DNA from 3 places in the Clostridium sp. JNZ X4-2 genome. Region 3 is predicted to be linked to each of the others. Evidence: riboswitches for the same ligand, from Rfam matches in the RefSeq annotation. Region 3 holds a riboswitch; each other region holds the start of a gene.
The links. A riboswitch is a leader RNA that binds a small molecule or an ion and turns the genes downstream of it on or off. The one in region 3 is predicted to bind S-adenosylmethionine.
Positions count from the first base shown of each region.

Region 1 (5,739 bases), 1.2 Mb from region 3:
GATTAAATCATCTACATTTTCCAGCCCTGTAGAAATACGCACAAGGCTTTTAGATATATTCGCTTTGTGCAGTTCTTCATCACTTAGCGCCCTATGAGAAGTCTTTACAGGATATGAAACAGATGTGGCAACTCCTGCCAGACTAGGTACAAATTTTATAGTGTCAAGTGCCCTTATGAGTTCATAAGCTCCCTTTTCTCCATTAACTACATCTATGCTGAGCATTCCTCCATACAAGCCATTGATAAAATTTTTGCTGGCTATCTCCCTTGAAGGTGAAGATTTTAGTCCAGGATAATAAACTTTTTTCACTTTACCATGTCTCTCCAAAAAATCTGCCAATTTTATAGCATTTTGAGAGTGCTGTATCATTCTAATCTCCAAAGTTCTAAGGCTTCTTATAACAAGCCATGCATCAAAAGGACTCATCATGGGACCATAAAGCGCCCCTATATTTCTTATGTTCTGGGTAAGTTCTTTATTTGAAACTGCAATTCCGCCAGTTACATCACTGTGACCGCACAAATACTTTGTTGCACTGTATACCACTATATCAGCGCCCAACTTTATAGGCTGGCATACTATAGGAGTGGCAAAAGTATTGTCCACAATTAATTTTGCATTGTGAGAGTGAGTCATATTAGATATTGCCCTTAAATCAGCTACCTTCATCAGTGGATTTGATATAGTTTCCACATACACCAATTTTGTATTGGGCCTAAAATATTTTTCCATGGGCTCATTTATGGTATCTACAAAAGTAACGTCTATATTGAATTTACTCAATTCATTCTTAAGGAATTGATAAGTTCCACCGTATAATACATTGTCTGCTATTATATGATCTCCTGACTTTACCAGAGATAAAATTGACATGGAAACAGCTGCCATTCCAGATGAAAAGACCTGGGCATCTTCTCCCTCGTCAACACTGCACATTATTTCCTTTAATGCATCATGAACCGGGTTCCCGTTTCTAGAATACACATATCCCTTGGCTTTTCCCTCATAAACTTCATCCAATGTTTCTACATCATCAAAAGCAAATACGGAAGTCATAGAGATAGGTAAAGTCTTAGATTTAGAAATGGATTCCGGATTTTGTTCTCCAAGGTGAATTAGCTTTGTAGCAAAACTTTTATTCATAATAAACTCCTCCAAATACTGCTAATATTATTTTTACCTATTGTAATTTATATAACATCTATTTTATCTAAATCCTCTTCACAAGTAAATGCCTTAATGAAACAATATTTCTCCATAAAATAATATTTTTAAATTTCAAACATATCTTAAATCTCCAATTTTTAACCAAGCTTAAAAAACAGGAATTTCTGATCCTTTATAAGTTTCTTTTATAAGTTTCTTTATTTCATCAGTTTGATAAGCCTTAACTACTTTTTTGTAAACAGCATTGTTTTTGTCCTTGTCTCTGGCCACAATTACATTTATATATGGTTTTGCATTTTTATTAGATACATCTTCCAGATAAATTGAATCCTTAACCGGGTTGAGTTTGGCATCTATAGCTACTCCACTATTTATTATTGCTGCATCCACATCTGGAAGTGATCTTGGAATCTGGGTAGCAACAAGTTCTACAAATTGAATATTCTTTGGATTTTCAGTTACATCCTGAAGTTTTGGCAAAAGGCCAATTCCTTCTTTTAATTTTATTAGGCCAGCACTTTGAAGCAGGTTCAATCCTCTGCCCTCATTTGTTGGATCATTTGGAATAGCTATTTTTGCACCTTCTGCAACATCCTTAATGGATTTTATTTTATTTGAATACACTCCAAGGGGTGCAAGTACAGTTTCACCTATAGCACTGATCTTCAGTTTGTGTTCTGTTTTGAATTTATTCAGATAAGCATAATGCTGAAATGAATTCAAATCAATTTCTCCATCGGAAAGTGCCAGATTAGGACGTACATAATCTGCAAAGCTTACAATCTGCAGATCAATATTTTCTTTTGCCAGGTTTTGTTTGACTTTGTCCCAAATCTTGTGATCATCACCCGTTATGCCTATCTTCACCACCTGTTTCTTATTGCTGGTAGTTTGTCCAGCACTATTGCTGGAACCGCAGCCTGCCAAAACTCCAAGAGACAATATAACTGTTAAAAATAATCCTATAATTTTTTTCATTTTCAAGACCTCCCTAGTCTATAAATTAATGTGCTGTCAATTTTGATAAAATATCTCCTACAAGTTGAATAAGATTTACAATAACTAAAAGTACAATTATTGTGGCCACCATAACATCTGTCTGAAAATATTGATATCCATAGCGTATGGCAAAATCTCCTAGTCCGCCTCCCCCTACAGTACCCGCCATGGCAGATAATCCAATAAGGCTTATAATTGTTATTGTAAGAGCATGGATAATACCAGGCAGCCCTTCAAGAAGCATTACTCTAAAAATTATTTCAAAAGGACTTGAACCCATTGATTGTGCAGCTTCAATCACCCCCTTATCTATCTCAAGCAGTGCTGATTCTATTTGCCTGGCAATAAAAGGAGTGCACCCGAATATAAGCGGCACCAGTGCTCCTTTCGTACCTATGGTAGTACCTACTAAAAGTCTTGTAAGAGGAATTATAGCTGCCAGGAGAATAATAAACGGTATGGATCTGAAAATATTTATTATTTTACCAAGTATACTGTTAATAATCTTATTCTCCAGTATGCCTTCTTCTTTTGTAACAACCAGGGTAACTCCCATTACTGTTCCAACTACTGTTGATATGATTCCTGAAATGGCTACCATATAAAAAGTTTCAAATATTGCTTTTATCATCTCAGGATATAGATTCACCAAATTTGGTGCTATCTTTCCTAAAAATTCAATCATTATTTATCACCTTCATAATTTTTTTAATTTTCATGTTTGAAATTTAATTATTTCCAACTTTTAGTTTTGAATCATCTTTTTTAATATTCACATACTCCACATGTATATTATTTTCCTCTAAATACCTTATTGAACTATCTACTCCTTCGTTGCTGCCTCTTAATTTTACTATTAAGTTTCCTATAGGTACATTTTGGATTATCTCTATATTTCCAAACAATATACTGGCATCTATTTTAAACCTTCTGGAAATCTTTGAAATAAAAGCCTGACCTGTTTTTTGCCCGGTAAAAGATATTTTAACAATACTCTCCTCTTCAGTTATTTCTTCTATTTCACCTACAGAGTTTCCCTCTTTAAGGAAATCGTAGATTTTTTCATAGTGAAATAATGAGGATATAAATTTCTTTGTTATATTAACTTTTGGATTTGTAAATATATCTATAATATTTCCTTCCTCCACTATTTTACCGGAATCTATTACTGCAACCCTTTGGCATATATCCTTCACAACTTCCATTTGGTGGGTTATAACTACTATTGTCAATTTTAATTTTTCATTGATGTTTTTTAAAAGTTTTAAAATTGCCCGAGTTGTTTGTGGATCCAAAGCGGATGTTGCTTCATCGCATAAAAGCACTTCAGGGTCATTTGCCAGTGACCTGGCAATTCCAACTCTTTGTTTTTGTCCACCGCTTAACTGTGAAGGGTATACATTTATTTTGTCACTTAGTTCCACCAGTTTTAAAAGATCCAGCACCTTTTTTTCTATGCCTTTTTTACTCAAACCCTTTCTCTTTAAAGGATAAGCCACATTTTCAAATACCGTTCTGTTTTTCATAAGGTTAAAATTTTGAAATATCATTCCAATTTTTTCTCTACTTTTTCTCAGTTCTTTTGAAGATAAACGGGTTAAATTCTTTCCATTTACAATTACTTCTCCGGAAGTTGGCTGTTCCAATAAATTTATACAACGAATTAAAGTACTCTTTCCAGCTCCACTATATCCTATAATTCCAAAAATTTCACCAGCTTTAATGTGAAGATTAATGTTTTTTAAAGCTTCAACTGTATTAGTTTTACTCGTATAAATCTTGTTGATATTTTTTAGCCATATCATCCTTTTTCCTCCTTTAAAATTTCAGTCAATTTTTTTAACCATATATTGCAGTTTTACAGTAATTTCATATATAAAATAAAAAACCTCTTCATACAAAGAAGAGGTTGAGAGGCATAAAAAAAACCCGTGAAAGGGTTTTTATGCCTTTCCTCATCTTTCAGAACAATGTTCTGCTGGATTTAGCACCATCACATATATGTGGTTGCTGAAACTTCAAAGGGCCAGTCCCTCAGTTTCTCTTGATAAGGATATATTTGATTTTTACGAATTTATTTTATAAATTAGATTATACAACTTATTTTTATTATGTCAATATGTAATGTTAATTTTTTATTATTGACTATGATTGATTTGTGATAATGTCTTAGTATACCATTTGCGATTATGTCCCAAATAAATAAAAAATAATGTTAGAATATACCTCATGACAATAAGAAATGAGGTGGACATAATTAGAAAGGTAGAATTAAGTATGAAAGAAGATTTTAAATATAAGATTATTAAAAAATTAGTAGAAACCAATGGTAATAAGAAAGCTGCTGCTATTCGTCTTGATTGTTCTGTTAGACATGTGAATAGAATGGTAAATGGATATTGTGCTAAGGGCAAGGATTTCTTTGTCCACGGGAATAAAGGCCGCAAGCCTATCAATTGCTTTTCAGAAGAGACTAGACGTAAAATTATTGATTTATATCAAACTAAATATCATGGAGCAAACTTTACACACTACTCTGAGCTTTTAGCTGCTTATGAAGGCATTTCTATTGCTCCTAGCACTATTAACACAATCCTTATGGCTGAACATATCATATCTCCCAAAGCCTGTCGTGTTACGAAAATGAGGGTGAAAATGGAATTACTAGAGAAACAAAAAAGTTCCAATTTATCCACAGACGATAAGTTAGAAATTGATAGATCCATTATTGCTATTGAAGACGCTCATCCGCGCCGACCACGTTGTGCTTACTTTGGTGAAATGATCCAGATGGATGCATCTTTACATCTTTGGTTTGGAAACACTAAATCCCAGCTCCACATAGCCATTGATGATTCAACTGGTGCTATTGTTGGCGGGTACTTTGATGAACAGGAAACCCTGAAAGGATATTACAATGTATTGAATCAGATTCTTGTACAATACGGTATCCCATATATGTTATTCACTGATCGAAGAACTGTATTTGAATACAAACAAAAGAAAGCTCCAACTACAGAGGAGGATACCTTTACACAATTTGGATATGCCTGCAAACAATTAGGTATTGAAATTAAAACTAGTAGTGTCCCTCAAGCAAAGGGTCGTGTAGAACGCCTATTCCAAACATTACAATCACGATTACCCTTAGAACTTGAGCTAGCAGGTGTAACAAGCCTGGAACAGGCAAATGAATTCTTGAATCACTACATAAAAGAATTCAATACCAAATTTGCTCTTGAAATCAATCATACCAAATCTGTGTTTGAAAAACAACCATCTATTGATAAAATTAATTTAACACTTGCTGTTTTAGCAGATCGTAAGATTGATTGTGGACATTGTGTAAAATTCAATAATAAGTATTATAAACTTGTTGATGCCAACAACCATCCTATTTACTTTAGAAAAGGTACTGATGCCTTAGTTATAAAAGCCTTTAATGATGGTTTATACGTCAGTGTAGGCAATAAAATATATGGTTTAGAAGAATTACAGGTTCATGAAACTAAGTCAAAGAATTTTGATTTTGTAGAAGATAACCCTAAAAAACATAAGCGCTACCTGCCA
Region 1 covers NZ_CM142685.1:1,610,059-1,615,797, reverse strand. Annotated here, with positions in the region: gene ACYUJ6_RS07840 (trans-sulfuration enzyme family protein) at 1-1,146, opposite strand, end outside; gene ACYUJ6_RS07835 (MetQ/NlpA family ABC transporter substrate-binding protein) at 1,318-2,148, opposite strand; gene ACYUJ6_RS07830 (methionine ABC transporter permease) at 2,174-2,854, opposite strand; gene ACYUJ6_RS07825 (methionine ABC transporter ATP-binding protein) at 2,898-3,974, opposite strand; SAM riboswitch class I at 4,122-4,223, opposite strand; gene ACYUJ6_RS07820 (ISNCY family transposase) at 4,447-5,739, shown strand, end outside.
Region 1: it holds a riboswitch for S-adenosylmethionine, as region 3 does, so the genes downstream of both, ACYUJ6_RS07825 (methionine ABC transporter ATP-binding protein) here and ACYUJ6_RS13295 (YbaK/EbsC family protein) in region 3, are expected to answer to the same signal.

Region 2 (9,804 bases), 540 kb from region 3:
GATCCTGCAGGTTTTCGGTAATCATAACATATGCCATTGCATCCAGCAGTGCATTATCTGTAGTGGGCCTAATGGGAATCCATTCATCTGCAAGGGCAACTGCCGTATTGGAATAAATAGGATCAATGCTTATTATTCTTGCTCCTGCCTTCTTTGCCATTTTAAGATAATAGGAAGTATTTGTTCCATGTATGGTATCTGCCGGATTAAATCCAAGCAAAATGATGAGTTTCGAATTAACCCAGTCCTCCCTGCTGTTTCCAGTATATACAGTACCAAAAGTATAGGGAGTAGCCGCTTGGGTACAAGCCGTACTGTAGGTTCCATAATAGGATAAATACCCTCCATACATGCCAAGAAGTCTTTTCATCCACACATTTTCTGAAAGTTTTCCTTCATTTCCAGTTGCATATTGAATATATATGGAATCCGGTCCGTATTCATGCATAATTCTTTTTAAATTGTCTGCAATAGTATCCAGGGCTTCATCCCAGCTAATGGGTTCAAACCTGCCTTCACCCCGTTTTCCCCTGCGTTTCATAGGATACTTTAATCTGTCACAGTTATACATGCGATTGCGATAAGAGCGGCATCTCAAACATCCCCTTAGCTGTGGCATTTTTTCTGTATCAGGAATATCATCCTCAGTGGATATTCTCACTACACGATTATTTTTAACATGTGCTTTTATAATGCACCTCCCACCGCAGTTATGAGATCCCGATGTAGGCACGATTTTTTCTTCTTCATCCATACTAAAATTTGATTCAAGAGGATAAAAACCATCCTCTTGAATAAGCTCTCTTATAAAATTCAGATCCTCATCATCAACATTTAAAAGTCTTATTCTGTTTTTGTCCATTTGTCTATTTCCCTTTCAACTTCATCTAATTGATCTTCCCCAAACACTTTGATACCATTTTGTCGCAGTAATTCAGTGGTTTTCCCCTGGCCTAACTTTTTAGTACCGGTAAATGTACCATCATAAATACATGAACTTCCACAAGACGGACTATTCTGCTTTAGAATGGCCAATATTACATTCTGATCTTTTGCCAGGGAAAGAGCTGCCTGTGCTCCTTTTTCATACTCAGAGGTCACGTCCAATCCAGCACTAGTAATTACTTTATCTCCCTGTCTCTGGGAAGCCGGTCTTGGAACAGGAAGACCTCCTGATACCTCCGGGCAAATACCTATAAGTCGTCCTTCCTTGAACCATTTAAGAAAGCGGGGATCATAACAAGCTGCATCCCCATTATTATAACGGACTTTTTGCCCCAGCAGGCATGAACTCACCAGAATTTTTCTTTTCATTATAATTATCCCTCCAAGTTTATCTGGAGATCACCATTGTTAACACCTGAGCGGAATAAACAATACTGTGTCTCTGAATAAATTTATCTAAGGTTTATATACAAAAGTATTCCTTATGAGCAAACTCATCTAAACCCAAGAATTACTTAATATTATAACACTAAAAAAAAAGCTTCCTGCTGTAAAATCCACAGGAAGTTAAGTTATATTTATCATCTCTTAAAGTTCATTATGAAATTGATGATAATATTTTAGACAGCACTTAAATTTTTGTCTATAAGACCATGCTCCAGAAATATTTCCTCCAATCTCTGCTGGGACATAGGTTTTGGTATCACAAAATTATTGTTTGCCTCTATAGTTCTTGCAAGGGATCTGTATTCCTCTGCCTGATTTGAACCTGAATCAAATTCTATAACAGTCTGTTTATGGATTTCTGCCCTTTGTACCACATTGTCCCTGGGGACAAAATAAATCAGCTGTGTTCCCATTTCCTCGGCAAATGCCTTAAGCAATTCTTTCTCATTGTCCACCATTCTGCTGTTGCATATTATTCCACCAAGTCTCACACCGCCTTTATTGGCATACCTTTTTATGCCCTTTGATATATTATTAGCTGCATAAAGTGCCATCATCTCACCGCTGGCCACAATATATATTTCCTTTGCCTTTCCTTCACGGATGGGCATAGCAAAACCTCCGCATACCACATCACCTAGTACATCATAAAACACATAGTCCAGATCTTCTGTATATGCACCCAGCCTCTCCAGCATATTTATAGAAGTTATAATACCTCTTCCTGCACACCCTACTCCCGGTTCTGGTCCCCCTGATTCAACGCATCTTATTCCGTTGAATCCTCTTTTCAAAATGTAATCCAGATCTACATCCTCGCCTTCCTCCCTCAACGTATCCAGCACTGTTTTCTGTGCCAGTCCACCTAAAAGCAGCCTTGTAGAATCTGCCTTTGGATCGCAGCCCACTACCATTACCTTTTTCCCAATTTCAGATAATCCTGCTGTCAGGTTTTGTGTAGTTGTCGATTTGCCTATGCCGCCTTTACCATAAATTGCTATTTGCCTCATATATTATTCCTCCATGTCTTTTTTATTATAAAATTTTATATTAAAATCAATATTCGAAAAACTATGCACTTGCGCTTACTATAGTGGTATATATTTTTTCAATCAATGTAAGTGCTCCTTTGTATCCTACATAAGACTTTGATAAAACCACCTCATAGGATGCAGGAAAACCCACTTCCACTATGAACCCCTTTAACTCTTTAGCAAGATCTCTTTCCCAGGTGGTTCCGAAAATAATAGGTGGTTTATGACCAAAATCAGTTTCCCTTATTTTTTCATGAATTACATAGCTGTCCTCTTCAAATTCCACATCAGTAGAAACATCTTCTGCTATATTCTTATATTCATTACGGATAGCCTCTCTATATTTTTCAGGGGGGTTTTCAGTAATAATCTGCCTTGCAGGTATAAGTCCAAGCTGATTTACCAAAAATTTTGTCAAGGCCAAATTATATGCACTGTCACCTATGACAGAAAATTTTGCAGGAAGTCCCCACCAGTACTCTGCATAAAAATCGGAAAAATCCTCTAAATACTCATAGTATTTTTTTTCTTCTTTTTCTATGAATTTCTCTGATTTACTTTTATCTATTCCTGCAAAGTCCACAACTTTCCTTAAAAAGCTGCTGGTTTCCTTTGCTCCAATTGGAATAGTTGAAATATGCAAATAAGGCTGCCCATACTTCTTTTTTAAATGTTCTGCAGTCTTAAGCCCAAGCCACGGTGACAATACCAAATTAAATTGAGCCTTTTTTATATTTTTCCATTCTGAAACTCCCTGGGACTCATGTCCAAATAAAATATTTACTTTAAGTCCCACTCCCTCCAGTATCCTCTTTATTTCAGCCAGATCACCCCTCCAGAAGGTGTTGTGGAAAGGCAGCAGGGACCATACATTTACAAGCCCTTTTTCAAGAGGTCCATTGTAATCACCTGCATACTGGTCAATAATAGCCTCTGCAACCAACTCATGGCCTGTAAAATTATTTCCTTTAAACCCTCCTGTTTCAGCATAAACTACAGGCAAACCCTTGTCCTGGAATTCGCCTACTACAGATCCCACATCATCTCCCACAGTATCGGGAATACAACCTGTCATAACCACAAACAAATCTGCATCCAAAACTTTAAAGGTAGCACCTATAAGTTCCCTCAACCTGTCTTCCCCACCGAATACAACTTCCTTCTCATAAATATTAGTACTTGGTACAACTGATCCTCCACCGTAGCCTCCTCCTTGAAAACCATTATAAAAAGCTATGTTGGCTGTCTGTTTATCCACACAGCCCGGGCCGCAGTGGGCAATGGGTATTACTCTTGGAATTGCAAAGGCACTGTGCATGGCCCCAAGAGCGCAGCCATATCTTATCTGCTCGATTGAATTTGATTTTTTTGTAATTTGATTTATATCTTTACATTCTAGTTTTACATTAGGCACTGTGTTCACTCCTCTTCTATTAAAATCAATACTGTTATTTTTAATATTCTGCTTTTACAAAATTATCTTTTTTAAGTGCATAAGGATCTTCCTGAGCAAGCCACCATTTTGTATATGGCAGTTTAACATGCTGCTTAAGATCCTGATGAAATTTTTTATGTGCCAGTATATCCAAAATGGTTTCACCTAGATTTAAAATTCCTTCATAGCCTATTGCATGGTGTTCATCACCAAGTGGTGCAGATGGAATTCCCATACGTGAAGCCAATGGAGCAAGACCTGCATGTCTTATAAGAATGAAATCAGGTTTTACATTCTTAAGCAGTATATAAAACTGATACTGCTGTCTGTTACTTACTGTAAAGTTTGGTACATCCCCATAATTATCTACTAAGAATTTCAATGAATCTTTATTTGGATCATTGCTGTCATATATTGGATCATGATGGAATACCAAGGAACCATCCACTTCCACACCCAGTTCCTTAAGTACTGCAATAAGTCCATGAGAATATGCTGATCCCGTAGCTACATAGCCTTTTTTTCCTTTAAGAAGTTTTCTAAGTTCGGCAAGTCTTGGAGCTATTTTCTTATGTTCCCTTTCTATATATGCCTCTGCTTTTTCTTCTCTGTGGGTAACTCTTGCAATTTCTCTTATCCAGGCATCCGTTCCTGCTATACCATAGGGTTGTGGAGCTTTAATTTCGGGAACCCCAAATTGTTCTTCAAGTCCTGCGGCCAGATAAGAAGAAAGCGTATAGCAAAATCCAACAGTAGCTGCAGCTTCTGAGAGCTGTTCCAAATCTTCAACCTTTGCCAAATCCACTATATAATTAACCCTAAGTCCAAGTTCCCCCAATATAGGCGTAAATACATCACTTCCCCATAAATTTATTACATTGATCAGATCTTCCTGTTTCTTTGGATTTTTGCGTACCAGCTGCCTCAGTATTCCATGCTGGGTGGCATCGAATCCCGTGCTCCAGTGTTTGGATCTAAATCCCTCACAGTACATGGGGATAACCGGTATTTCAAGTTCCTCCTGCATTTTGCCGGCCACACTATCTATATCTTCACCAATAATTCCTGTGGCACAGGATGTGGCAATAAAAATTGCTCTAGGATGATGCCTGTTCCAGGCATCTCTTATGGATTGTTCCAATTTGCCAAGAGCTCCAAATACCATATCCGTTTCCTTTATATTAGTGTTAATTATTTTAATATTTTCCACCGGCAGGTTTCTGATTGCCAATCCATTCCTGTATATGGAATTATAGGCTGCCTGACCTGTACCGCAGCCTATGGGCGAATGTTGAATCAAAACCGCATCTCTTATATTACCAGCCTGACATTCTACCATCTGCTCACTGCATCCTGAGCCCTGGGTAAATGGTCCTATGGTTTCACAAAGTCTTTTTCCACCATTTCCCCTGCAGCCTCCGCAGGTATATGAAGAATCCCTGGAGAGCTCGGAAGCTTTTCCTGTTTTCCAGCCAATAATAGTACCAAGGCGTTCTTCCCGTGTTTTTACCACAGAAGTATTTAAATCGAATTTCATAAATTACAACCTCCCATTATTTTATAAAAGTATTTACATATTTAAATTTATACCATAGCTTCTGCTTGAATTTTATCAGCATCTCCGTGGAGAAGCTCCCATATTCTATTCCTGTTGGAATTGAATTCCTGAGAAGTTCTGATTTGAGAATTAATCCTTGGCCTTGGAAGTTTTATATTTATGATTTCCTTAATTCTGCCGGGGTTAGTTGACATCACCACCACTCTATCGGCCAAAAATACCGCTTCTTCAATACTATGGGTAATAAACACAATAGTTTTGTTTGTCTTCTCCCATATATTCAATAATTCTTCCTGAAGAGACTCCCTGGTCTGGGCATCTACTGCTGCAAAAGGCTCATCCATAAGCAGCACCTCAGGATCATAGGCCAGTGCCCTGGCAATGGCAACTCTTTGTTTCATTCCTCCCGACAGTTCATGGGGATATCTGTTTTCAAATCCATTTAATCCTACCAGATCTATAAATTTTTTACTTATCTGATGTTTTAAATCTTTTGTCATGCCTTTTATTTCAAGGCCGAACTCAATATTTTTCTCTACAGTTCTCCATGGAAACAGTGCATAACCCTGCAGTATAATTCCTCTGTCCAGAGCAGGTGCCGTAATCAGCTTCCCATCTATATAAACCTTTCCTGATGTAGGTCTTGACAGCCCTGCCAGAATATCTAAAAAGGTAGATTTCCCGCAGCCGCTTGGACCTACCACTGTAATAAATTCTCCTTTTTTTACCTTTAAATTAAAATTATCAAGTGTTAAAAATTCTTCATCTTTCTGACGATTTTGTGATTTTATATTATAACATTTTCTTACATTATCAATTACAATTTTATATTGCCTATCCTTTATATTTACACTTTCCTGTTTAGATTTTTTCACTACTTTTTTCATTCAAAACTCCCCTCCCATGGGATTTTATATTCATATTATTCTTTGACTATATAATTGGGCTGTGATCCAGAATTGCCATATTTGTCAAATTGATGGGTTACTATATCACTGACCTTTACCTTTGCATTTTTAGGAAACGCACCGATCGTCTTACTTCCAGCTGTCCACTGCTGTATATCCCTGTCTTTTATGACTCCATCATCTGCATAATAGTAATGGCGCTTACAGGCGCTCCTATGGCATCTGATACCCATTTGTTGACTTTTGCACCTTCTTTTTCATCAGGTATGCTTTTGTTTATATACCATTCTTCTTTTTTTGTCTGAATATTGAGTTTTTATAAAATATCCGAAAATGAAATGCAAAAAACACCAGAAACTTATCTCTACAAAAATAAGTCTCTAGTGTTTCTAGTCAACTTTTTGTAATCTTACGAAAAAACCTATATAAAATAAAAAACTTTCCTGTAAAGATAGATACAAGAAAGTAATCTTTGTTTCTCATCTTTCAGATTATAATCTGCTGGAATTGGCACCGTTAAATAAATTCAGGTTGCCGGACATCATAGGGCCAGTCCCTCCGTCTCTCTTGATAAGAATTTTATTCAAATTATTTGATTATATTACTTACTATACCAAATAGCATATATATTGTCAAGAAATAAAATTAATCTTCCTATTCTTTTTTCTACTTCATCAATTCCATTGCCTTTTCTATTCCCTCCTCTATGGTGCTGTACATCTGAAATACTCTTATGCCTTTTTCATGAAGCTTGATTACAGGTTCAAAGCCAATGCGCAATACAAGTACTCCGTCGCAATCATCCACACATTTTATAATACCGGATATTCTGTCATCATGTCCAGTACACTCCTGTGGACCTCTACAATACACCTCCACATTTCTTTTCTCATAAAACTTGATATTTTCTTTTATCACATCATATATATACAGCTGGGACACATGTCCAAAGTGTTCATCTATATAATCTCCTGAACTGCTGGCCACGGCAAATCTATAGTCCCTGTTCTCCTTATGGTCTCTATGGATTTTCTCAGGCTTGTCAAGAGAAATTATATTTTTCCTGTAATCCCTGAACTGAGCTGATACATCTTTATTCAAACTTCCTATGGCATCCGCCCTGCACTGCCTGCAATGATACATCTGTTTTAAATGTGGTTCACATTTTTCCCTCATGTTCTTCAATTCAGATTCATTTACAGTATCCCTGTTTTCAAATACACTGCCCTTTACAGGTATTAGAGGCATTATATTGGTCATATAGGCACCGCATTCTTTAACTTTTTTCACTATTTCAGGGATATGAGTATCATTAATTCCCTTTATCATCACAATATTAACCTTTGTCACAATGCCTTTTCCAGCAATATATTTCAGCCCTGACAATTGATTATTCAGCAGTATCTTCCCTGCTTCCTCACCTACAAAAGTCTTTCCCTGATAATTGACAAACTTATAGATCCTGCCGCCTATTTCAGGATCAACAGCATTTATTGTTACAGTAACATGGGTAATTCCCAGCTTTATTATTTCATCGGCATATGCAGGAAGCATTAATCCATTGGTGGAAAGACAAAATGTAATATCCCTGCACTCTTTCTTTATTAATTCTATGGATTTTCTTGTCTCTTGGAAATTTGCAAGTGGATCTCCTGGTCCCGCTATACCCACTACCGTCAAATTTTTTACTCTGTTTTTTACTACCTTGAATTTGTCTCTGGCTTCCTCAGGGGTTAGAATTCCGCTTGTCACACCAGGTCTTGATTCATTTACACAATCATATTTTCTATTACAAAAATTGCAGCTCACATTGCATTTCGGAGCCACAGGTATGTGCATTCTGGCATATTTATGGGCGGCACAATTATAGCATGGATGCTCTAATGTCCTCTCCTCAATACTTTTTGCAAAATTAACAGGCATATTTTATTATCTCCTCTCTCTTATAACTTTAAATAAAAAGGCTAGATAAGCTTATTTTCAACTTATCTAGCCTCCAGTATTTCTGGTCAACTACATTTAAAAAGCACAGAATTTTTTATTTTAATAGTACAAAACATTGTCAAACAACTTTTCCTTTATTTCATCAACCTTATCAAGTTTCTCCCAGGGCAAATCTATATCGGTTCTTCCAAAATGTCCATAAGCCGCTGTTTTCTTGTATATGGGTCTTCTCAGATCCAAATCTCTTATGATAGCTGCTGGTCTTAAATCAAACAGCTTATTTATAATTTCTATTATCTTCTCTTCAATGATTTTCTCCGTACCAAAGGTATCCACACTTATAGATACCGGTCTTGCCACACCTATTGCATAGGCAATTTCAACTTCTATTTTGTCTGCCACACCTGCGGCCACTAAATTTTTTGCTATCCATCTTGCTGCATATGCTCCTGATCTGTCAACTTTCGTAGGATCTTTTCCTGAAAAAGCTCCTCCCCCATGCCTTCCGTATCCACCGTAGGTATCAACTATTATTTTTCTTCCTGTAAGTCCTGAATCAGCCTCTGGACCTCCTTTTACAAATCTTCCTGTAGGATTAACAATATATTTTGTACTAAAGTCTATAAATTTTTCAGGTATTACTTTTTTTATAACCTCATCTATTATGTCCTTTTCAATTTGTTCGTGTCCTATGCCTTCTTCATGCTGGGAGGATATCAAAACTGTATCCACCCTTATAGGCTTTTCACCTTCGTATTCTACTGTAACCTGAGTTTTTCCATCCGGCCCAAGATAAGGAATAATTCCATTTTTTCTTACCTGGGCAAGTTTCCTTGAAAGTTTATGGGCTAATGATATGGGAAGTGGCATGTACTCTGGAGTTTCATTGGTGGCAAATCCAAACACCATTCCCTGATCTCCCGCACCAATTGCCTCAATAGTATCTTTTTCTCCTCGTTTGGCCTCCAGAGATTCATTTACCCCCAGGGCAATATCTGAAGATTGTTCATCTATGGAGGTTATAACAGCACAATTGCTGGCATCAAACCCAAATCTGGAATTATTGTACCCTATATCGCTGATAGTTTGTCTAACTATTTTAGGTATATCCACATAAGCTTTAGTTGATATTTCACCTACTAAAAGCACTAATCCAGTATTTACAACTGTTTCACAAGCCACTCTTCCATACTTATCCTGTTCAATGACTGCATCTAGAACTGCATCAGATATTTGGTCGCAAATCTTATCAGGATGTCCTTCTGTTACTGATTCCGATGTAAATAATCTACTCACTTTAAACCCTCCAATTTATTTAAATATTTTTTATGCATAACTCTAATACGAACTTAAAATGAAATTTTTTAAGAGTCTCTTATCTTCTTACTGCAAAACAACTTATATAAAATTACAAGTGCCAGTACCCATACCGGTATGACATAAAGAGCCACCCTGGTGGCAGGTAAAAATCCCAATGAAACAACAATGGCCAACAGATATATTATAGTAATATAGGATGATATAGGACACAGC
Region 2 covers NZ_CM142685.1:2,227,083-2,236,886, forward strand. Annotated here, with positions in the region: gene ACYUJ6_RS10670 (DMSO/selenate family reductase complex A subunit) at 1-862, opposite strand, end outside; gene ACYUJ6_RS10675 (2-thiouracil desulfurase family protein) at 844-1,314, opposite strand; gene nifH (nitrogenase iron protein) at 1,566-2,402, opposite strand; gene ACYUJ6_RS10685 (nitrogenase component 1) at 2,464-3,840, opposite strand; gene ACYUJ6_RS10690 (nitrogenase component 1) at 3,881-5,398, opposite strand; gene ACYUJ6_RS10695 (ABC transporter ATP-binding protein) at 5,446-6,306, opposite strand; gene ACYUJ6_RS10700 (hypothetical protein) at 6,342-6,560, opposite strand; SAM riboswitch class I at 6,804-6,904, opposite strand; gene nifB (nitrogenase cofactor biosynthesis protein NifB) at 6,994-8,250, opposite strand; gene metK (methionine adenosyltransferase) at 8,371-9,567, opposite strand; gene ACYUJ6_RS10715 (amino acid permease) at 9,636-9,804, opposite strand, start outside.
Region 2: it holds a riboswitch for S-adenosylmethionine, as region 3 does, so the genes downstream of both, ACYUJ6_RS10700 (hypothetical protein) here and ACYUJ6_RS13295 (YbaK/EbsC family protein) in region 3, are expected to answer to the same signal.

Region 3 (9,804 bases):
AGCTGAAAATTATAGAGGACCTTCACTTATAATAGCCTATGCTCCATGTATAAATCACGGTATAAAAACTGGTATGGGAACCAGTATGGCTGAGGAGAAAAAAGCTGTGGAATCCGGATATTGGCATTTATACAGATTTAACCCTCTGCTGAAGCTGGAAAATAAAAATCCTTTTGTCTTAGATTCTCAACCCCCCAAATTATCTTTCAGGGAATATATAGAGGGAGAAATAAGATTCTCATCTATTAAAAATATATTTCCAGAAAAAGCAGATGAGTTGTTTAAATTGTCAGAAAAAAATGCTATGGATAGGTATGACATATACAAAAAACTATCCCAAATACAATATTAGATTAAAAATTGAGGATCACTGTATTATAAGTGATCCTCAATTCTCAATCTATAATATAACTATCAGTTATATATATATCTGCAATATCTCATTTTTCATTAGTATCTACCCATTCTTTTGAGTTTTTAGTTTCATCTCTACTTGGGATAGGTACCTTGGAAACCGGTTTGGTTTCGGTGATATTTGCCCAGGAAGCAGTCTCGTGATTTTCTATGATCTTTTCTTTATGATTTTTTTTGCTTTTTAACATAGTTTTATCACCTCAACTTTAGTATTTTACAAAAACTATAATATATAAGTGAAAAATCTTCCCATATAATAAAGAGTTTAGCTATATTACCCGGGAAAATTTTGTGGATAATACGGGTATAAAATTGTAAAATCATTAACCGCCAAGAGTTATATCCTGATGATTATACCACTTAAGAGCCTGCATAAGATGTTCACTTTTAAAATCAGGCCAGTAATCATCTATTATATAGAAATCCGAATATACCGATTGAACAGGTAAAAAACCGCTGAGTCTTCTTCTGCCGCCCCATCGTATTATTAGATCCACTTTTGATATGTCATGGGAGTTCAAGCTTGAAATAATAGAATGTCTGTTTGTAGGTTGAGAATTCACTGTTTTTCCCAGATCCCATTCCCAACCATAGTTCACCAGAAAATTAAGCCGTATACCGCCACAACCCAAATTTTTTCTGACTGTATATGGCAGAAGAGCTTTGGGAAACATGGCAGAATTGACATTCCCCACTACCAACAGAGAAACATTCTCTTTAGAAAGCATTTTCACGGCTTTTATACAGGCTTCAGTAAAGGCCTTCCTTTGAACTGGCGGTCTTTTTGTGTTGTCTGTGGTAAAGCCATAATAAGTCAATTCTTTTATTCCTAATTTTTCACATAATTTAAATAATTTTATACCAGGATTTAAGCCGAAATTGTAACCTTTTTCTTTTCCAAGTTTATTTTTTACAGCCCATCGTCTGTTTCCATCTGGAATTATACCTATGTGGTTTGGCAATGTCATACATATATCCCCTTTATTTAATACTAATTTAGATTATTGCCAATAGTTTAAATTAGTATTCTAAAATATATAAAATAAATTATCCTGAAATAAAGTGTAGAAAATATCTCAAAAGTTATTAATTATCTTTTGAGATATTTTTTATATTATACTGCTGAAACCTTCTCCTAATACTTCATTTATATCATTTACAGTGATAAAAGTTTTATCATCCAAAGTTTTTATATAGTCTTTTAATTTTAAAAATTGTTTTCTATCTAAAATTGTGGTTATGACTTCCTTTTTGTCATTTTTGTAAGCCCCTTTAGCATAATAAATAGTTGCACTTCTTTCCAATTCATTTACAATATAATCTTTTATATTTTTTCCGTTATTACTTATTATGGCAACTTGTTTGTAAGAATTTAAACTTATTATAACTTTGTCGATTATAGTAGAATTTAATATTACCCCTAGAATTGCATACATTCCTTTATTTATTCCAAGTATTATAGTGGCAGCTATAGTTACTGTTATGTCAGCTATCAATACGGATTTACCTATGCTTATTTTTGTATATTTATTTATTATTTTTGCAATTATATCTGTCCCGCCAGTGGAAGCATTAAGATTAAATACTATACCCATCCCCATTCCACATATCAATATGCCAAGTATAAGTTGTATCAAAATATCACTGCTAAAGGGTTTTATATTAGGGTATATTTTTTCAAGCAATAGAATCAGCGCAGATATAGAGAAGCTGCAAAATATGGTCTTACCACCAAATACGGGTCCGATTATTATAATCCCTATGGTGAATAATATACCTTCCATTCCCATCATCAATAAGCCTATGGGGAGGTTTGGAAATACACTGTTTATAATTATGGCAATGCCGCTTGTGCCACCAGCTGCGATGTGGTTTGGAGCTAGAAAAAAATAAGTTCCAAAGGCTACTAAAAATGTTCCCATTAACATGAAAAAAATGTTTTTTAGCTTTATCTTCATAAATTAGTCCCCTTTATATAATTATTATTGAATTTTAAGTTTATCCACCAAAAAAAGCATATGAAATCCAAGTAAGGTTCTCTTAGATTTATATGCTCTCATACATACAAATTATAAATACTGCATATACGTCTTTTAAGATGTTTCTAATAATATTATATAATGGTAAATATTATTATGTCAATATGTTTTTAATATTACTTTGAAGGGAATAAATTATTACAAATTTTTCATCTGAATATACCATTAGTCTTGAGTTTTTCTTGTTTGGGTTGTATTATTCAATTAGTAATATTATAATAAGGTAGTAAAACAATTAATATATAAATGTATTAAATTTATATAAATTGACGAATTTTATAATGACATTATAGAAAATTTAGAATAGTAGGTGAATTGTTTATGCAAGATGTAATTTTGACGGAATCAGGTAAAAAAAAGCTTGAGCAGGAGTTGGAATATTTAAAAACAGTTAAAAGGGTAGAAATAAAAGCGGCATTGAAAGCTGCCCGTGCACAGGGAGATCTTAGTGAAAATGCTGATTATAGTGCAGCTAAAGATGATCAGTCCATGACTGAAACCAGAATACAGGAACTGGAAAATCAACTTAAAAATGCTGTAATAATAGAGAGCTCACAGGATGAAGATGTGTTCGATATAAATAAGACGGCAGAAGTAAAATTTTGTGATGTAGATGAAGTTGAACAAGTTACCCTTGTAAGTTCTGTAGAATCAGATGTAAAGAAAATGAAGATAAGTATAGAATCACCTCTGGGTAAGGTTTTATTTAGGCTGAAGGTAGGGGAGAGAGCAACGGTTGTATCTCCGGACGGAAACTATGATGTTGAAGTAGAAAAGCTTTTATAAATATTTCGCTGGATATTTTATCTGGCGGAGTATTTTTTTTACTCAAAATTATATATGAAAAAAACTTAAAACTTTGGATTTCAAGTTTTAAAATATTGATTAATTAATTTAAAAGTGATAAAACTTTATTATATATTTGTTAAAAAAGATAAATCTATAGGGGGCTCATTATGGAAAAAGAATTTTATTTAAATAATGGTAAAGTTATGGTGAATTTTACAGCTAAATATTGTAATACTGCAGAAAAGCTATTTGACAGCAATGTTTTTAAACGTGTTTTAAAGGATTACTTTATGAAGATAAAGAATAAAGATACAAATATTTATAAATATATTTGTAGAAATATAGACTTTAAAGATGATGGAGAAATGTTAAATACAGTAATTACCATGTTTAAGCTTCTAATGGTCTTGAAGGGAGAAGAAGTATTAAAACTTGATAAAAGTTACAAGATTCTGCTGGAAAACAGGGATGAATTTATATTATTTATCGAAGATTTATATGGGTTCTGGAGAAAACTAGAAAGGTATACTATTGTACAGAATAATAAAATTGGAGAGGGGCTTGAAAATGTAAGCTTTATAGAAGCCAATAATGAATTCTCACAATTGATATTGGATACTTATAGAAAGATAGAGGAAAGCGTACTGGGACATAAACCTCAGGTGTACAGGCAGCTTCCTGCAGGTGGAAATGCCGGGTTAATATTGAATAATATAGCATGGCCATGTCCGGAAGATTATAGATGTCTTAACCAGATACCCTTTATTCAATCTATAATATTAGATCCTCCTTTTATAATTTACCCAGGAAAAAATAAAAGAGATGGATTTTTTAGTGAATGTGAATCCAATCCTCTAGCAGGATGTTCTTTAAATCCAAATCACTGGTTTTGTTATCCGGCAAAGGTTGGGAGTCTCTTGGCATATATATATTTTCACAGGGATTTTATGGCCCATGGGGTTACATTGTGTAATTTATTTGAAATGGCAAGTGAAGAAGAATATAGAGGAAAGAAGCCGGATATAATTTATGTGTTTGGGGCTAGGGATAATTGTGAAGATATAAGAACTATTTTTTACGATGACGCAGAAAACGGCATAATGCTTGGATATGTAAATTACAGTGAAGATATAGATTATTTTGGTTATATGAAGAAAATGACGTTGACCCTTCATAATCTTATAATGATAAAGAAAGGATATTTGCCAATACATGGAGCTATGGTAAATATAGTAACAAAGGATAATAAGACAGCTAACATAATTATAATGGGAGACAGCGGTGCTGGGAAATCAGAAAGCCTGGAGGCATTTAGGGAATTGGGAGAAGATTATATAAGTGATATGACTGTAGTTTTTGATGATATGGGTACGGTTAAAATTAAAGAGGATAATAAACCATTGGCCTATGGCACTGAAATAGGAGCTTTTGTAAGGCTGGACGACTTGGATACGGGATATGCATTTAGACAGATAGACAGAAGTATATTTATGAATCCCGACAAGATAAATGCCAGACTGGTTATTCCAGTTGCCAGTTATACAGAGATTACAAAGGGATATCCTATAGATTTATTTTTATATGCAAACAATTATGAAGATGGTGATGAACTGGAATTTTTTAAATCTACAGATGAAGCCATAGGAGTGTTTAGGGCTGGAAAGAGAATTGCCAAGGGAACTACTACTGAAAAAGGACTTGTGGGGACTTATTTTGCCAATCCATTTGGACCCGTACAAAAGAAAGAGGAAACAGATAAAATATTGCGAAGATATCTGGATGAGTTTTTTAAGTCAGGTATAAAGGTGGGTCAGCTTAGAACCTGTCTAGGTATAAGCGGCAGAGAAAAGGAAGGACCTAAAAAGGCTGCTTTAAAACTATTGGAAGAAATAAAAAATCTGTAAAAAATATTGTGATTTATCAAAAACATAAGTTGACAAAAAGTTAATGTTTTGATATTCTTTATATAATTAAATATCACAATTCTTATCGCGAGAGACTGAGGGACTGGCCCTATGATGTCCAGCAACCTAAAATTATATTTTAAGGTGCTAATTCCAGCAGGTAATACCTGGAAGATAAGATATAGAAGTACGTAAATCTTCTTATAGCTTATCTATAAGGAGATTTTTTATTTAAAAAAATTGGAGGAATTGAAGATGAGTGTAGAAAGTGTAGTTAATTATTTTTTAGATAGGGGTATTGAAAATCCTGTATTTAAGCTTCCACATAGTGGAGCCACAGTACAGCAGGCTGCAGAAACCATACATACAGATCCTAAATATATAGCAAAAACATTGGCATTCAAGCTTAAAGATGAAGATATAGTAATAGTCATGAGGGGTGATTTGAGAGTCAGCAACAAAAAATTTAAAAACTTTTTTAAAACCAAGGCGAAGATGCTGAATCACGATGAAGTGTTGGAGGTTACAGGTCATCCTGTAGGAGGACTATGTCCTTTTGGATTAAAAAATCCTATTAAAGTATATTTGGATGAGTCTATAAAAGATTTTCAATACGTATACCCTGCTGCTGGTTCAAAGGAATTTGCTCTTAAAATAGAGCCTGAAACAATCAGCAATTTAGTCAATGGGCAGTGGATAGATGTTTGCGAAGGTAATATGTGTTCTAAACAAATTGACAGTCAGGATTAAAGCCCTATATTGTTTGTGAGGGAATTCTGTTTAGGTATTAAGTTTTCCCATGGTAGTCATGTCTGTAATACAGCTTTGCCCAATAAAAATGTTCCAGAGCATAAATTGATTTAATGCTTATTCAACCGGGGCAACTATAACTGTGTGTGCATTATTATTTTTCAAAGCTTAAATAAAAGTCCTTATCTTGGGGCTTTATTTTTCTTCCTAATTGAATAACCAAAAGAGCCAAGTGATTTTGAATTCAAACTATAATATTCTCCGTGGCTGTAACAGATAAGATTTGCCTTGTCAAAATGTATTTTGCCATTTGAATCCAATAAATTTTCATCTATTTTAACATTTAAAACTTTAAGCAGGAATAAGTCATGGGTTCCAAGAGGTGTAACTGATTTTACTTTACATTCTAAAGCTATTGGAGATTTTTGTAACGAAGGAGTAGAAATGGATACACCTTTATTAAGCTGCAGGTTAAAGTGTTTGATTTTATCTTCTGTCCTTCCGGAAATAACACCACAATAGTCTACAATCTTAACCATATCTTTTGCAGGAAGATTTATGACACATTCTCCACTTGTCTTAATATATTCATAAGAAAGCCTTTCAGGTCTTATTCCCATGGAGATGATTGGCTCTCTGGTGCAGACAGTGCTTATCCATCCAACTGTAAAAATATTTAGTTTGCTGGATTTGTTCTTAGAAGTAACAAGAACTACTGGAGTAGGGTTTAACATTGCACTGCCTTTAAAATTTAATTTATTCATATGTAGCCTCCACTTGTTTTATACACATTTTATGTTTATGATGTATTTTCTATAAATGCTATACAATAAGCAAAAAGCCCTAGGAACCATTGGACGTATTTCATGGTATTTATAGGGCCTTGATTTAGTCACTATGAGGTAAATTAATCTGAGAAAAGTAAAGTGAAAATTATTTTTTACTTTTTGCCAGTTCTACAGAAACTCTTCTTCCTTGAAGTCTTTTACCATTGGATTTCTTTAGTATGATATTTCCGAATCTTTCCGGTATGTTTATAAAAGTAAATTTATTTAATATATCTATATCACCTATTTCATAAGCTTCCACTGAAGAGGTTTCAGTTATAAATTTCAATAATTTTCTTGGAGTTATATTATCCATTCTTCCTATGGAAAAGAATAATCTTATGTTTTCATCCTCTGTACTTATGGAATTTTCCTTGTAATTAAAACTTAATTCCTTCTCGAAAATTATTTTCATAAGGGCAGCAGCTACATCTACTAAATTATATTCCTCATCCAATTCTGTTGCCACTGGAATAAAATTTTTATAATTGCCTTCAGATATAACGTCTCTTATCTGTTTTTCTATATTCTTATATTTAGCTTCGAATATATCATCTACTGTAGGAATTTCTTTTCTCTTTATTTTGCTCTTAGTAAACTTTTCTATTTGTTTTAACAGTATATACTCTTTAGGAGTTACTAAAGAATAAGCAATGCCGTCTTTATTGGCTCTTCCCGTTCTTCCAATTCTGTGTACATAGGATTCCGTATCCTGAGGAAGATCATAATTTATAACATGGGAGACATTTTCTACATCTATACCTCTTGCAGCTACATCTGTGGCCACTAAGAAATCCAGAGAACCATCCTTGAATTTTCTCAGGGTATTTAATCTCTGATTTTGTCCCATATCGCCGTGCATGCCTTCTACGTTATATCCTCTTGACTGCATGCCTTCCACTAATTCATCAACACCACGTTTGGTTTTGCAAAATATAATAGCGCTTGAAGGTTCATCTACATCTAAAATTCTACATAAAGATTCAAACCTATCCTTGTTTTTTATTTCATAATAGTATTGTTTTGTTTTTTCTACGGTCAGTGTGTTCTTGGCTATTTCTATATACTTTACATCGTTTTTCATATACTTTGAAGCTAATCTTTTTATCTGATTTGGCATAGTAGCGGAAAAGAGAAGTGTCTGCCTGTCTGAACTGCATGATTTGATGATATCCTCTATATCCTCTATAAAACCCATATCCAGCATCTCATCTGCTTCATCTATTATTAAAAACTGTATGCTGCTTAAATCCAGGGTTTTTCTGTGTAAATGATCCAGTATTCTTCCAGGTGTGCCTACGACTACATCTACACCTCTTTTTAAGGATTTAATCTGTCTTTCTATAGGCTGGCCGCCGTATATTGGAAGCAGTGATGTTCTTTTGAATTTAGCAATTCGAGACAATTCATCATTTACCTGAATGGCGAGTTCTCGAGTTGGTGTAACTATTATACAGGAAATTTTTTTATCTTTGGAATTTATCCTGCTCAGCATTGGTGCTCCGAAGGCTAAAGTTTTTCCCGTACCTGTCTGTGCCTGGCCTATTACATCTTTTCCTTCTAATATTATTGGAATTGATTCTGCCTGAATTTGTGATGGCTCTTCAAATCCCATATTATCTATGGCCTGGAGGATCTTGGGATCCAAGTCTAAATCGTTAAAATTAATATTTTTCATTGAAATTCCTCTTTCTTTTTTATATTACAAAACAAAGTTTATCATATCATAGTATATACATATTATCAAATTTTAATTTAATTGCAACTCTTTTTATTTACAATAATATAAACTATAATAGAATATACTAATAAATTTAAAGGAGAATTTCATATGTTTGATGCTAAGGAAAGTATCCTGCCTAATGGTATAAAACTTGTTACTATAAAGAGAGATACTCAAATAGCGGCTTTTCATGCTGGTATTAAAATTGGTGCTGTATATGAAGATATAAATGAAAAAGGCATATCTCATTTTATTGAACATATGCTTTTTAAAGGTACAGAGCACAGGGATAATAAAAAGCTAAATATGGATTTGGAAGCTTTAGGTGGAGAATACAATGCTTATACTGATAATAACTCTACGGTGTATAGCATTACATCATTGTGGATAGAATTAGAAAGAGCTATGGATATTGTTTCGGATATGCTTATGAACTCTACATTCCCCAGGGAGGAAATTGAAAGGGAGAGAGAAGTTATACTTTCGGAAATAAGAACCAGTAAGGATGATATAGAGGATTATAGCTTTAGAAAAATAAATGAATTGGCATTTAAGAAGGGTCCCCTTAGATACGACATAACGGGAAATGAAGAAAAGGTAAGTAAATATAAAAGAAATGATTTAATTAAATTTTATAATAGATATTATGTACCCAATAATTGTTTTATATCAGTAGTTTCCCCTTATAAGCATGAGGAGATCTATAAGTTGATTCTAAAATATTTTGGAACATGGAAATGTAGAGAATTTAAAAGAAATGATGTTATAATTGAAAAAAACCTTTCCTGCAAAAAGATTTCTTATAAAAAGGATATAGAACAGAGTACAATAATATACTTGTTTACCTTTTATGGATTGAGTAAAAAACAGGAAATGGCTCTTAGAATATTGAACCATAAATTTGGAGAAAGCAGTAATTCCATTCTATTCAGGAAATTGAGAGAAGAAAAAGGACTTGCTTATGATATATATACTGATTTGGACTTATCGGATTTGGTGAAAACTTTATACATATACACTTCTGTAAAAGAAGAAAATATAGAGGATGCTGTCCGTGTTATCGAAGATTGTATAAATAATGTAAAGAATGAAAAGGTAGCTTTTGATGACAATACAATGGGTTTAATGAAAAAAGTATTAAAAACTGCAGTAGTATTTACACTGGAAGATCCAACAGATATAGGAAATTATGTTTTACATCAATCCATGAAGGAGGATAATATATATAGATTCATTTATGACATAGAGAAAATTGAAGATATAAAGAAAGAGGATATATATGAAGTAGCTAAAATTGTCTTTAAAAATCCTACTATCCATATACTGAAAAGAAAACCTTAATGGTTAATGTGGACCTT
Region 3 covers NZ_CM142685.1:2,766,349-2,776,152, reverse strand. Annotated here, with positions in the region: gene nifJ (pyruvate:ferredoxin (flavodoxin) oxidoreductase) at 1-352, shown strand, start outside; gene ACYUJ6_RS13320 (CDIF630_02480 family spore surface protein) at 441-602, opposite strand; gene ACYUJ6_RS13315 (undecaprenyl diphosphate synthase family protein) at 738-1,382, opposite strand; gene ACYUJ6_RS13310 (YitT family protein) at 1,524-2,372, opposite strand; gene greA (transcription elongation factor GreA) at 2,775-3,239, shown strand; gene ACYUJ6_RS13300 (phosphoenolpyruvate carboxykinase) at 3,410-5,146, shown strand; SAM riboswitch class I at 5,226-5,327, shown strand; gene ACYUJ6_RS13295 (YbaK/EbsC family protein) at 5,402-5,896, shown strand; gene ACYUJ6_RS13290 (flavin reductase family protein) at 6,079-6,660, opposite strand; gene ACYUJ6_RS13285 (DEAD/DEAH box helicase) at 6,830-8,401, opposite strand; gene ACYUJ6_RS13280 (M16 family metallopeptidase) at 8,555-9,787, shown strand.